3 regions of the Streptomyces sp. NPDC048434 genome follow, and region 1 is predicted to be linked to each of the others. Evidence: riboswitches for the same ligand, from Rfam matches in the RefSeq annotation. Region 1 holds a riboswitch; each other region holds the start of a gene.
What was found. Region 1 has a riboswitch for cyclic di-AMP ahead of ACGFWI_RS30895 (M23 family metallopeptidase). Riboswitches for the same ligand answer to the same signal wherever they lie in the genome.
Positions count from the first base shown of each region.

Region 1 (3,235 bases):
GGCCCGATATCGTCGGGACGCAAGAAAAAGCGTGCGCTATTCATTGCCCCGAATGCGGCAATGGAGGCAGCACAATAAAACTGCGGACGGGCCGAAAAGAGAACGCCACCGCGCGCCACCGAAGTCCATTTGGCACTTCTTTGTATACGGGGCGATTGTTAAGGACGGGCGCGCGCCGTGTTGACGGGCGGTTTCGGATCCCTCACCTCCGTCTTGGCGGGGTGCCGGAGCCGGTACACCGGGAGTGAGCGCTCGACATGAGCCGCCATCAGGGCGCGGGCCCGCTCCGCATCCCCCCGGGCCACCGCGTCCAGCACCGCGCCGTGTTCATCCCAGGACTCCCCGGCGCGGGCGGGCAGTTCCACGGCGTACATCCACTCGATCTTGCGCCGCAGCTGGGTCAGCAACGCCGTCAGACTGGGGCTGCCGGCCGCTTGGGCCAGCGTCTCGTGGAACCAGCCGTCCAGTTGGCGCAGATCCGCGGGGTTGCCGTGACGGGCCCGCTCGCGGCCGAGCCGTACCAGACCGCGGAGCACCTTGAGGTGGGCCGGGCTGCGACGGGCGGCCGCGCGGGCGGCACCCAGCGGCTCCAACAGGGCGCGGACGTCGAGGAGATCGGCGGACTCCTGCTCGGTGGGCTGGGCGACGCAGGCGCCCGCATGGTGGCGGGTGGTGACGAACCCTTCGGACTGCAGCGTGCGCAGCGCTTCACGGACCGGCACTCTGGAGACGCCGTACCGGGCCGCCAGGATCTCTTCGATCAGCCGGCTCCCCGGCGCCAGCGCACCGGAGACAATGTCGTCGCGAATCGCTGTGCACACCGCATGCGCGGAAATATGGCCTCGCATCTTCCGTGCCTCCGCCGTAATCCCCTGGAAACGCCGCCGGTCGGCGACTTTTCCGTGACTCTATTCGACCGCAACGGCTTTTCCGACGGACTCCGGTTATTCATGGATATTTTTTGGCCAGAAGTCGCGGGCCACACGGCGTATCCGGTGCACTCGTCCCACTCCCGGATACGCCGAAGCCCCGGCCGTGGGGCCGGGGCTTCGGGCGGACGCTCGGGCCGACGCGGGCACCGCGAGGCGCGCGGCCGGGCGAGACGGGAGATCAGACGTTGACGCCGTGCGAGCGCAGGTACGCGACCGGGTCGATGTCCGAGCCGTAGTCGGCGCCGGTACGGGCCTCGAAGTGCAGGTGCGGGCCGGTGGCGTTACCGGTGGCGCCGGAGAGGCCGATCTGCTGGCCCGAGGTGACGTGCCGGCCGACCGAGACACCGAGCGACGACAGGTGACCGTATTGGGTGTACGTACCGTCGTTCATCTTGATCACGATGTTGTTGCCGTACGAGCCGCCCCAGCCCGCCTCGACGACGGTGCCACTGCCGACGGCGTGGACGGTGGTGCCGGAGGCGGCATGGAAGTCGATGCCGGTGTGGCTGCCCGAGGACCACAGTCCACTGGAGGCCTTGTACGCGGTGGAGACGTAGGAGTTGGCCACGGGGGCGACAAAGGTGTTGAGGCGCTTGCGCTCCGCCTCGCGGGCGGCGCGCTCCTTGGCCTTGCGAGCGGCCTCGACGCGCCGCTTGGCCTCTTCGGCCTGCTTCTTGGCCACGGCCTCGGCCTTCGCCTTCGCCGCCGCGGCCTCCGCTTCGGCCTGCTGCGCGTCGGCCTGGGCCGCGACACGGCCGGCGAGCTCGTCACCCAGCACGACGGCCTGCTGCAGACCGGTGTCGTGGGTGCGGGCTTCGTCCGTGGCCGCCAGCGCCGGCGAGGCCACGGAGGCGACAACGCCGCCCGCCGCGAGGGTGGCTATGCCGGCGATGTTGCGGGTCGTACGAACGGGGCGGCTCGCACGACGGTGCTTCCCGGTGGCACGGATGAACGCCATGTACTGGCTTGTCCTTTCCTTCCTTCTCGCCTACCGGGTTAGCTGACGGGTTCGGAGCAGGAAGGTCTCCTACGGGCTCCTCCGGAGGGGAGTCCGATTCACCCCAAGGGACACTGGGTCCCCGGCTCCCCTGGCTCGCGCCGTACGGGGACTCGGCGATGACTGTCCGGTGCCACGGTTGTGGCGGACTTGTGACGAACAGCCGGACCGACGCTAAACGGGGCAACTTTCAATCGGCAAACAGAACTGCTTTTTTGTGCGGGATGCCACAAGAACCGGGGCGCCGGTCGAGATAAACCGGACATACAGCGGCTCCCGTGGCGGGCGATCGCCACGGGAGCCGCTTTGTCGATATGTGACCTTCCGTCACATGACGGGACTAGCCACTGACGACCGTCACCTCACCGATGCCCAGCGCCTTGATGGGCTCGGCGATCTGTGCCGCATCGCCCACCAGGACCGTCACCAGCCGGTCCATGGGGAAGGCGTTGACCGCCGCCGCGGTCGCCTCGACCGTGCCGGTCTCCGCGAGGCGGGCGTACAACTGCGCCTGGAAATCGTCCGGAAGGTGCTGCTCCACCTGATCGGCGAGAGTGCCCGCGACGGCTGCCGCGGTCTCGTACTTCAGCGGCGCGACCCCGACGAGGTTCTGTACGGCGACATCCCGCTCGTCGTCCGTCAGCCCCTCTGCCGCGAGGGTGCGCAGCACCTTCCACAGGTCGTCGAGCGCCGGGACGGTGGAGGCGGTGTCCACCGAGCCGCTGATGGCGAGCAGCGCGGCGCCCGTGGCCCCCTCGGGGGACGTGGGAGCGGTGGAGCGAAGCACCTGGCCGAAGGCGCGCACCCCGTAGGTGTAGCCCTTCTCCTCCCGCAGTACGCGGTCCAGTCGGGAGGTGAGGGTGCCGCCCAGGCAGTACGTGCCGAGGACCTGCGCGGGCCACACCCGGTCGTGCCGGTCGGCACCGATACGGCCGATGAGCAGCTGCGTCTGGACGGCACCGGGGCGGTCCACGATCACCACGCGGCCGGTGTCGTCGGCGACGATCGGGGAGGCCTTCAGCGGCTCGGCCGTCGAGCCGCTCCAAACACCGAGGGTCTCGGCGAGCGCGGCGGCCAGGTCGACCCCGGTGAAGTCACCGACGATGACGGCGGTGGCCGTGGCGGGCCGCATGTGGGCGTCGTAGAAGGCACGGACGGCCGGGGCGTCGATGCGTACGACGGTCTCCTCGGTGCCCTGGCGCGGCCGCGACATACGGGACGTGGCCGGGAACAGTTCCTTGGACAGCGCCATCGCGGCACGCCGGGCCGGGTTGGCGAGCTCGTGCGGGATCTCGTCGAGACGGTT
Region 1 is NZ_JBICXQ010000030.1:121,128-124,362, reverse strand. It holds gene ACGFWI_RS30900 (GntR family transcriptional regulator) at 159-848, opposite strand; gene ACGFWI_RS30895 (M23 family metallopeptidase) at 1,111-1,890, opposite strand; cyclic di-AMP (ydaO/yuaA leader) riboswitch at 1,903-2,058, opposite strand; gene ACGFWI_RS30890 (M16 family metallopeptidase) at 2,270-3,235, opposite strand, start outside.

Region 2 (3,235 bases), on a different contig from region 1:
GTGAGTGCGACCGGGCGCTCGTCCAGGGCGAGGGTCAGCATCAGCGCATCGTCCGGGTGCGGTGAGCGATGCGCCGGCGCGGTGATCCAGGGCAGGACGGAGTGGTGCTCGTGGGAGAGCCAGTGGCCGCCGCCGGGCCGTCCGCGCAGCAGCGACCGTACGAGACGCGCGAACTCCTCGCGGCGGACGGGCGGGAGGCCGCTCAGCACGGCGCTGTGGAAGATGACCAGCGTCGCCCCGGGCGGCGCCTCGGCGGCGAGCGCGGGCAGCTCGTCGAGCAGATCGCCGCGCACCATCCGCGACCGCGGTGCCGGCCGCACCGCCTCGACGGCCGCGGACAGCTGGGCCGCCCGCTCCTCGTCGCCCGGCCATACGAGCGCCTGCAGCCAGCGCAGATCGTCCGGTTCGGCAACCGGGTCGAGCGGATCGGGGCCGATACCGGCCCGCCAGACGATCCGGGGCATCGGGCCGGGCAGCTCGTCGCCCGTCCATCCCGTACGGCACCTCAACACGAGGGGGCTCTCCGGTGCTCCTGCCTCGGCCCGGAGGGTGTCGCCCCGGAGGGCGTCTCCCGGGAGGGCACCCCTGTCCGCGCCCGCCGCCTCGTCGTCCTCGTACCGGTAGCGATAGCGGTCGGGATGCAGACACAGCCCCGCCGACGTGCCGACTTCCAGCAGCGCCAGCGGCTGCGGCAGGCGGGCGAGCAGCGGCAGCAGCGTCGCGCAGTGGGCCGGCTCATCGGTCCGGGGCGAGCGCTGCATGATCACCGCGCGCACCTCGTCCCAGTGCCGGATCGTCCACTCGCGCCAGCGGCCATACGCCATTTCACCGCGCGGCCCCAGCTCGGCGTGCGGGCCGTCGAGATAGCGGACGGCGGCGAGCAGAAGGTCCGGCTGCTGTTTGCCGCCGGCCGGCAGCGACCCCGACAGCAGATCGCAGAGCTCCTGGTCCTGGCTGATCCACGCGCTCAGCTCCTCGTGCGCCGCGGACCGCCCCCGTGCCCGACGCCAGGAGAATTCCCCGTACCGCTCCGCCACCTCCCAGGCGCCGGCGGCAGCGCTCTCGACGTTCCCGGTGTTCCCGACGTTGACGGCCATGATCCGACGTTACTGCTCTCACGTTCCGTAACCGAGGGGCACCCCTCCGCATAACAACTGGCACACAATCCACGCGAGATCGTTTAGGTGTGGGCGGCCAACTCGCCCGTTTTGTGGCCGTGGTGGCCGAAAAAGTCCACGCCAAAGCTGTTGTGGGGCCGTGATGAATTCCCGGGAAGGCTTGGAATCCGGCTGCGATCTCTATTACTGTCCGATAACGCAGCGCGGTCGTCCCAGCCGTCGCAAGAGGCGGCACCGCGCGCCGACGCCGAATCCCGCACGCGCTTTTCACGCACCTCCAGCACCTCGAACTGCACCAAGGGAACCGGGGAACCACTTCCTTGGGGTGAATCGGACGCCCTCCGCCAGGGGGCGCCCGTAGGAGACCTTCCTGCTCCGAACCCGTCAGCTAACCCGGTAGGCGAGAAGGAAGGAAAGGAGAGCGCCCCCGTGGCGTCCAACAGGCCTGCCCCCGAGGGTCCGTCCGCCTACGACCTCGATGACCGAGGTGCCTTCCCGGGCCCCGGTGATGCGGACACCATCAACGACGGACCGTGGGAGGAATGGAATCCCACCGAGGATTCCGTCCGCTCCGTCCGCGGCAAGCACCGGGTGGCCAAGCAGCGCGGCGGACTCGCCCGCGGCGGCACGGTCCTGGGAGTCGGCGTCATCGCGGCCGTCGGTGCCGGCGGAATGGCGTCGGCCGAGGGCCGCCCCGCGGTGCCGATCTCGATGCCCGACGTCGGCGGGATGGCCGACGAGCTCGCCGGCAAACTGCCGGACGCCAAGTCGCTCCCCGGCATCGGTGACCTCATATCCGACTCGGGCGCGGACTCCACCGCGGCCGAGGGCGCCGCCACGGGCGATGCGGCTGCGGCGGTCTCCGGGCCCCTCACCCGGGCCGCCGGGACGGACTCGGACACGGGCGCCGCCGAGGCGCTGCGCAGCCGCATCCTCCAGCAGGCCGACGCGCAGCAGGGCGCAGCCGATCAGGAGTCCCGCGAGGCCGCCGAACACTCCGCATTCCAGAAGGCCGAGAACGAAGCCGCCGCTCACCAGAAGTCGGCCGAAAAGGCCGCAGCAGCCAAGAAGGCGGCCGAGATGGAGGCCAAGCGCGAGGCCGAAGAAGCGGCCCGGCAAAAGGCGGAGGCCGCCCGCCTCGCCAAGCTGGCGAAGAACTTCATCGCCCCGGTCTCCTCGTTCACCCTCACCGCGGGCTTCGGCCAGGCCGGCGACCGCTGGGCCGCGGACCACACCGGACAGGACTTCGCCGCGCCGACCGGCACTCCCGTCAAGGCAGTGCACTCCGGCACCATCACCCAGGCCGGCTGGGCCGGCTCGTACGGCTACCGCATCGTCCTCACCCTCGACGACGGCACCGAACTCTGGTTCTGCCATCTGTCCTCGATGGTGAAGACCTCCGGCAAGGTCACCACGGGCGATGTCATCGGCCGGGTCGGCGCCACCGGCAATGTCACCGGCCCCCACCTCCACCTGGAGGTGCGCCCCGACGCCGGCGACCCGATCGACCCCATGCCGTGGCTGCGCGACCACGGCATCAACGTGTGAACTTCTGACGGGGTTGCTGTTGGGGGGAGTGGGAGGAATAACTCCCCGCCCCCCAACGCTGCAACCACGCATGACCGCCACACACACCCCCCGAAACCGCCGGCCCCTCGGCTCGCTCTCCGTCTCCTCGCTGTCCCTCGGCGGCAATGTCTTCGGCTGGACGGCCGACGAAGCCGAATCCTTCGCCGTGCTCGACGCCTACGTGGCGGGCGGTGGCAACTTCATCGACACCGCCGACGTCTACTCGGCCTGGGTCCCCGGTAACAAGGGCGGCGAATCCGAGACGGTCCTCGGCAACTGGCTGTCCTCCCGCGGCAATCGCTCCGATGTCGTCATCGCCACCAAGGTCGGTGCCCACCCGGACTACAAGGGCCTGTCCGCCGCCACCATCAAGTCCGCGGTCGACGAGTCCCTCACCCGCCTCCGCACCGACTACATCGACCTCTACTACACCCACTACGACGACGAATCGGTCGAGGTCGGGGAGTTCCTCACCACGCTCGACGACCTCGTGCGGGCCGGCAAGGTCCGCGAGATCGCCGCGTCCAACATCTCAGCGACGCGCCTGG
Region 2 is NZ_JBICXQ010000031.1:27,630-30,864, reverse strand. It holds gene ACGFWI_RS31035 (DUF2332 family protein) at 1-1,097, opposite strand, end outside; cyclic di-AMP (ydaO/yuaA leader) riboswitch at 1,381-1,536, shown strand; gene ACGFWI_RS31030 (M23 family metallopeptidase) at 1,548-2,666, shown strand; gene ACGFWI_RS31025 (aldo/keto reductase) at 2,737-3,235, shown strand, end outside.
Region 2: another riboswitch for cyclic di-AMP. It lies ahead of ACGFWI_RS31030 (M23 family metallopeptidase); the one in region 1 lies ahead of ACGFWI_RS30895 (M23 family metallopeptidase).

Region 3 (3,235 bases), on a different contig from region 1:
TAACGGGATGTACGTCCTGTACATTTTTTACGGAGGAGAGGAGCAGACATGCTGCGTCCGATGGCCCGCTATGTCCTTCCGGAGTTCACCGAGCGCACCTCGCAGGGGACGCGCTCCATGGACCCGTATTCCAAGCTGCTCAGCGAGCGCATCATCTTCCTGGGCACCCCGATCGACGACACCTCCGCCAACGACGTGATGGCGCAGTTCATCCACCTCGAACACGCCGCACCCGAGCAGGACATCTCGCTCTACATCAACTCCCCCGGCGGCTCCTTCACCGCGATGACCGCCATTTACGACACGATGCACTTCGTGTCGTGCGACGTGGAGACCGTCTGCCTGGGGCAGGCCGCCTCCTCCGCCGCGGTGCTGCTGGCCGCCGGCGCGCCCGGAAAGCGGCTGGCGCTGCCCGGGGCCCGGATCCTGATCCATCAGCCGTCGTTCAGCGAGCCCGTTCAGGGGCAGGCCAGCGACCTGCAGATCCAGGCGAAGGAGATGCTGCGCACCCGCGACCTGCTGGAGGAGATGCTGGCGCGGCACACCGGACAGCCCCGTGAGCGGATCGCCACCGATATCGAGCGCGACAAGATCTTCGACGCCCGCGCCGCCCAGGAGTACGGCCTGATCGACGGGATCACCCGCAACCGCAAGCAGTCGGCGCTCCAGCCCGTGGCGCGGTGAAGCCGATGCTGCCGCCCGAACCGCCGCCGCTGCCCGCGCTGACCCGCGCCGAGGGCGAACTCATCGACAGCTATCTGGAGGTGATCGACCTGCTCGGCCGGATCAACCCGACCCGCTGCGAAGGCACCTACACCGGGCTGCGCGCCGCCCAGGCGCTGGTCGGCAAGGCCACCCGGCTACGGGACGCCCTGACGCTCATGCACAGCCGGGGCGAGAGCGAACTGCACCGCGCGACGCTGACCCGGGCACTGCGGGTGCTGGACGGCGAGCGGCGGGCCGGGCTCGCGACGGTGCCGCCACCCGAGGAGCTCTGACCCGACACACGCACCGAGGCTGCGCATACGGCGTAGCGTCCGCGCCCGATGTGAGGAGGCGACGAATTGCGCGGAATAGACCCAATTCCTGGGACTTCGGATGTTTCGCCCCTGGTCCGAGGGGTGCAACACCCCGCGCCGTGGCACCTGAGGGAACAAAACTAACCATTCGGGTCAATTGTGACCCATCTCACATACGGCATTTTCAGCTCGGAATTCGGGTCCCAGGTGCGTGACGATCCCTTCGACGACAAGACCCCGCCACAGCGACGGGGCGGTCCGGACGGGCGCCTAATCCCGCCGCCGTGCCGGACGTCCGGTCGACGATGTGGACCGGCGGGAGCGGAGGACCCGAGCAGGACGGGGTCCCGGCCTTCACGGCCGAGGGCTCCTTGGGGTGAAGCCGTACAGACGGCCGGGCATCTTCGCCTGCCCGAACCCGACAGGTCTTCCTTCGCAGGCGGCTGACGAAGGGTTTGCGCATGACCGTGCGCATGCATACGCCGAATCTGCTGGCACGCGCCGGCACCGTCACCGCTCTGACGCTGGTCACGCTCGGCGGGACCAGCGTCGCGCCGGGAGCGGCCGGGAATGCCGAAGCCGCGTCCGTATCCGTCCACGCGCTGCGGGTCGCGGCTTCCAAGAGCGGAGCCCCCTACCAGTACGGCGCCCAGGGGCCGCACGCCTTCGACTGTTCGGGGCTGATGCTGTACTCGTTCAAGCGCGCCGGCCGGGCCCTGCCACGCACCGCCGCCGCGCAGTACAGCCGCACCCGGCATGTCGCGGCCACCTCGCGCCGCCGCGGCGATCTGGTCTTCTTCCATTCGCGCAGCGGCATTTACCACGTCGGTATCTACGCGGGCCGGGGCCGGATGTGGCACGCCCCCAAGGCCGGGAGCGTGGTGCGGCTGGAACGGATCTGGAGCCGTTCGGTCTGGTACGGGCGCGTGGGCTGACCTGCGACGTCATCTCACGCTCGGTCAATTGCCGGTGAGTTTGGACCATTTGGCCGGGTGACTTCGCAACGGAGCAGCCGGCTCACGTCCGTCCGCGGGAGCTTCCCGCCCGCGGACGGACCGGTCACGGTGCTGCCCCGGCCCGCACCGCGCGACGCGGGGGCGGTGTCCTTCACGTGCCGTGCCGTGGTGTCCGCGGCATGGCGCCCGTGGCGTGCCCCGCCTCAGGCCAGCGCCACCTCGACGAGCAGGATGCCTCCCAGGGCCGTCAGGAGCGCTCCGGTGGTGGCTTCCAGGGCGCGGGCCACCGAGGGGCGGCGCAACCAGACGCCCAGCCGGTCGACGAGCAGCGCGACGGCGGGGAACCACACCAGTGCCATGGCGACGACCATCGTCGCGAGCAGCAGCGTACGGGGCAGCGCGGGCTGTCCTGCCGGGACGAACTGCGGCAGCAGGCTGAGGAAAAGGACGGGGGCTTTGGGGTTGAGCGCATTGGTCAAAAAGCCCTGGCGCAGACTCTGCACAGTGCCCAGGAGAGCGGCGGGCCGGCCGTCGGCCGGTGCGCCGGCAGCGGGGCCGGCCGTGCGGTCCGTGGCGCCCGGCGGGCGGCGGAGGGCCGCGGTCAGGGCGCGGGTACCGAGGTACAAGAGGTAGACGCCGCCGAGGAGTTGGACGGCACCGAAGAGTGCGGGCACGGCGACCAGCACCGCCGCGAGCCCGGCCACCGCCAGGGCGGTGTGCACCAGCAGCCCGCCCGCGACTCCGACGGCGGTCGCCACCCCCGCCCTGCGCGAGTCGAGCGCATTGCGCACCACGACCGCGAAGTCCGCGCCCGGCATGGCGACCATGCCGGCGGCGACTCCGGTGAAGGCGATCAGCTGTCCGTCCATAGGAGCAGTTTGGCTGGTCAGAGCCTTTAATGGGTATTGGCAATGTTCTTGGAGAGCCTAAAGAGGTTCTTATGTACGACCCCACACGACTGGCCGCCCTGGTAGCGGTGGCGGAGGCCGGTTCGATCACCCGGGCCGCCGCCCGGCTGGGCTACACCGCTCCCGCGCTCTCCCAGCAGCTCGCCAAACTGGAGCGGGAGACCGGGGCGGCCCTGCTGGTGCGCCACCATCGCGGGGCTCGGCTGACGGCGGCCGGTGAGCTGCTGCTCGTACGGGCCCGGCGGGTTCTCGACGAGCTGGACCAGGCACGGCACGAGCTGTCCCGGCTGGCAGGGCTGTCCGGCGGCCGGCTGCGGGTCGGCACGTTCATGACCGCCGGTACGCATCTGCT
Region 3 is NZ_JBICXQ010000046.1:32,754-35,988, forward strand. It holds gene ACGFWI_RS36610 (ATP-dependent Clp protease proteolytic subunit) at 49-684, shown strand; gene ACGFWI_RS36615 (hypothetical protein) at 690-998, shown strand; cyclic di-AMP (ydaO/yuaA leader) riboswitch at 1,277-1,476, shown strand; gene ACGFWI_RS36620 (C40 family peptidase) at 1,481-1,954, shown strand; gene ACGFWI_RS36625 (LysE family translocator) at 2,179-2,844, opposite strand; gene ACGFWI_RS36630 (LysR family transcriptional regulator) at 2,916-3,235, shown strand, end outside.
Region 3: another riboswitch for cyclic di-AMP. It lies ahead of ACGFWI_RS36620 (C40 family peptidase); the one in region 1 lies ahead of ACGFWI_RS30895 (M23 family metallopeptidase).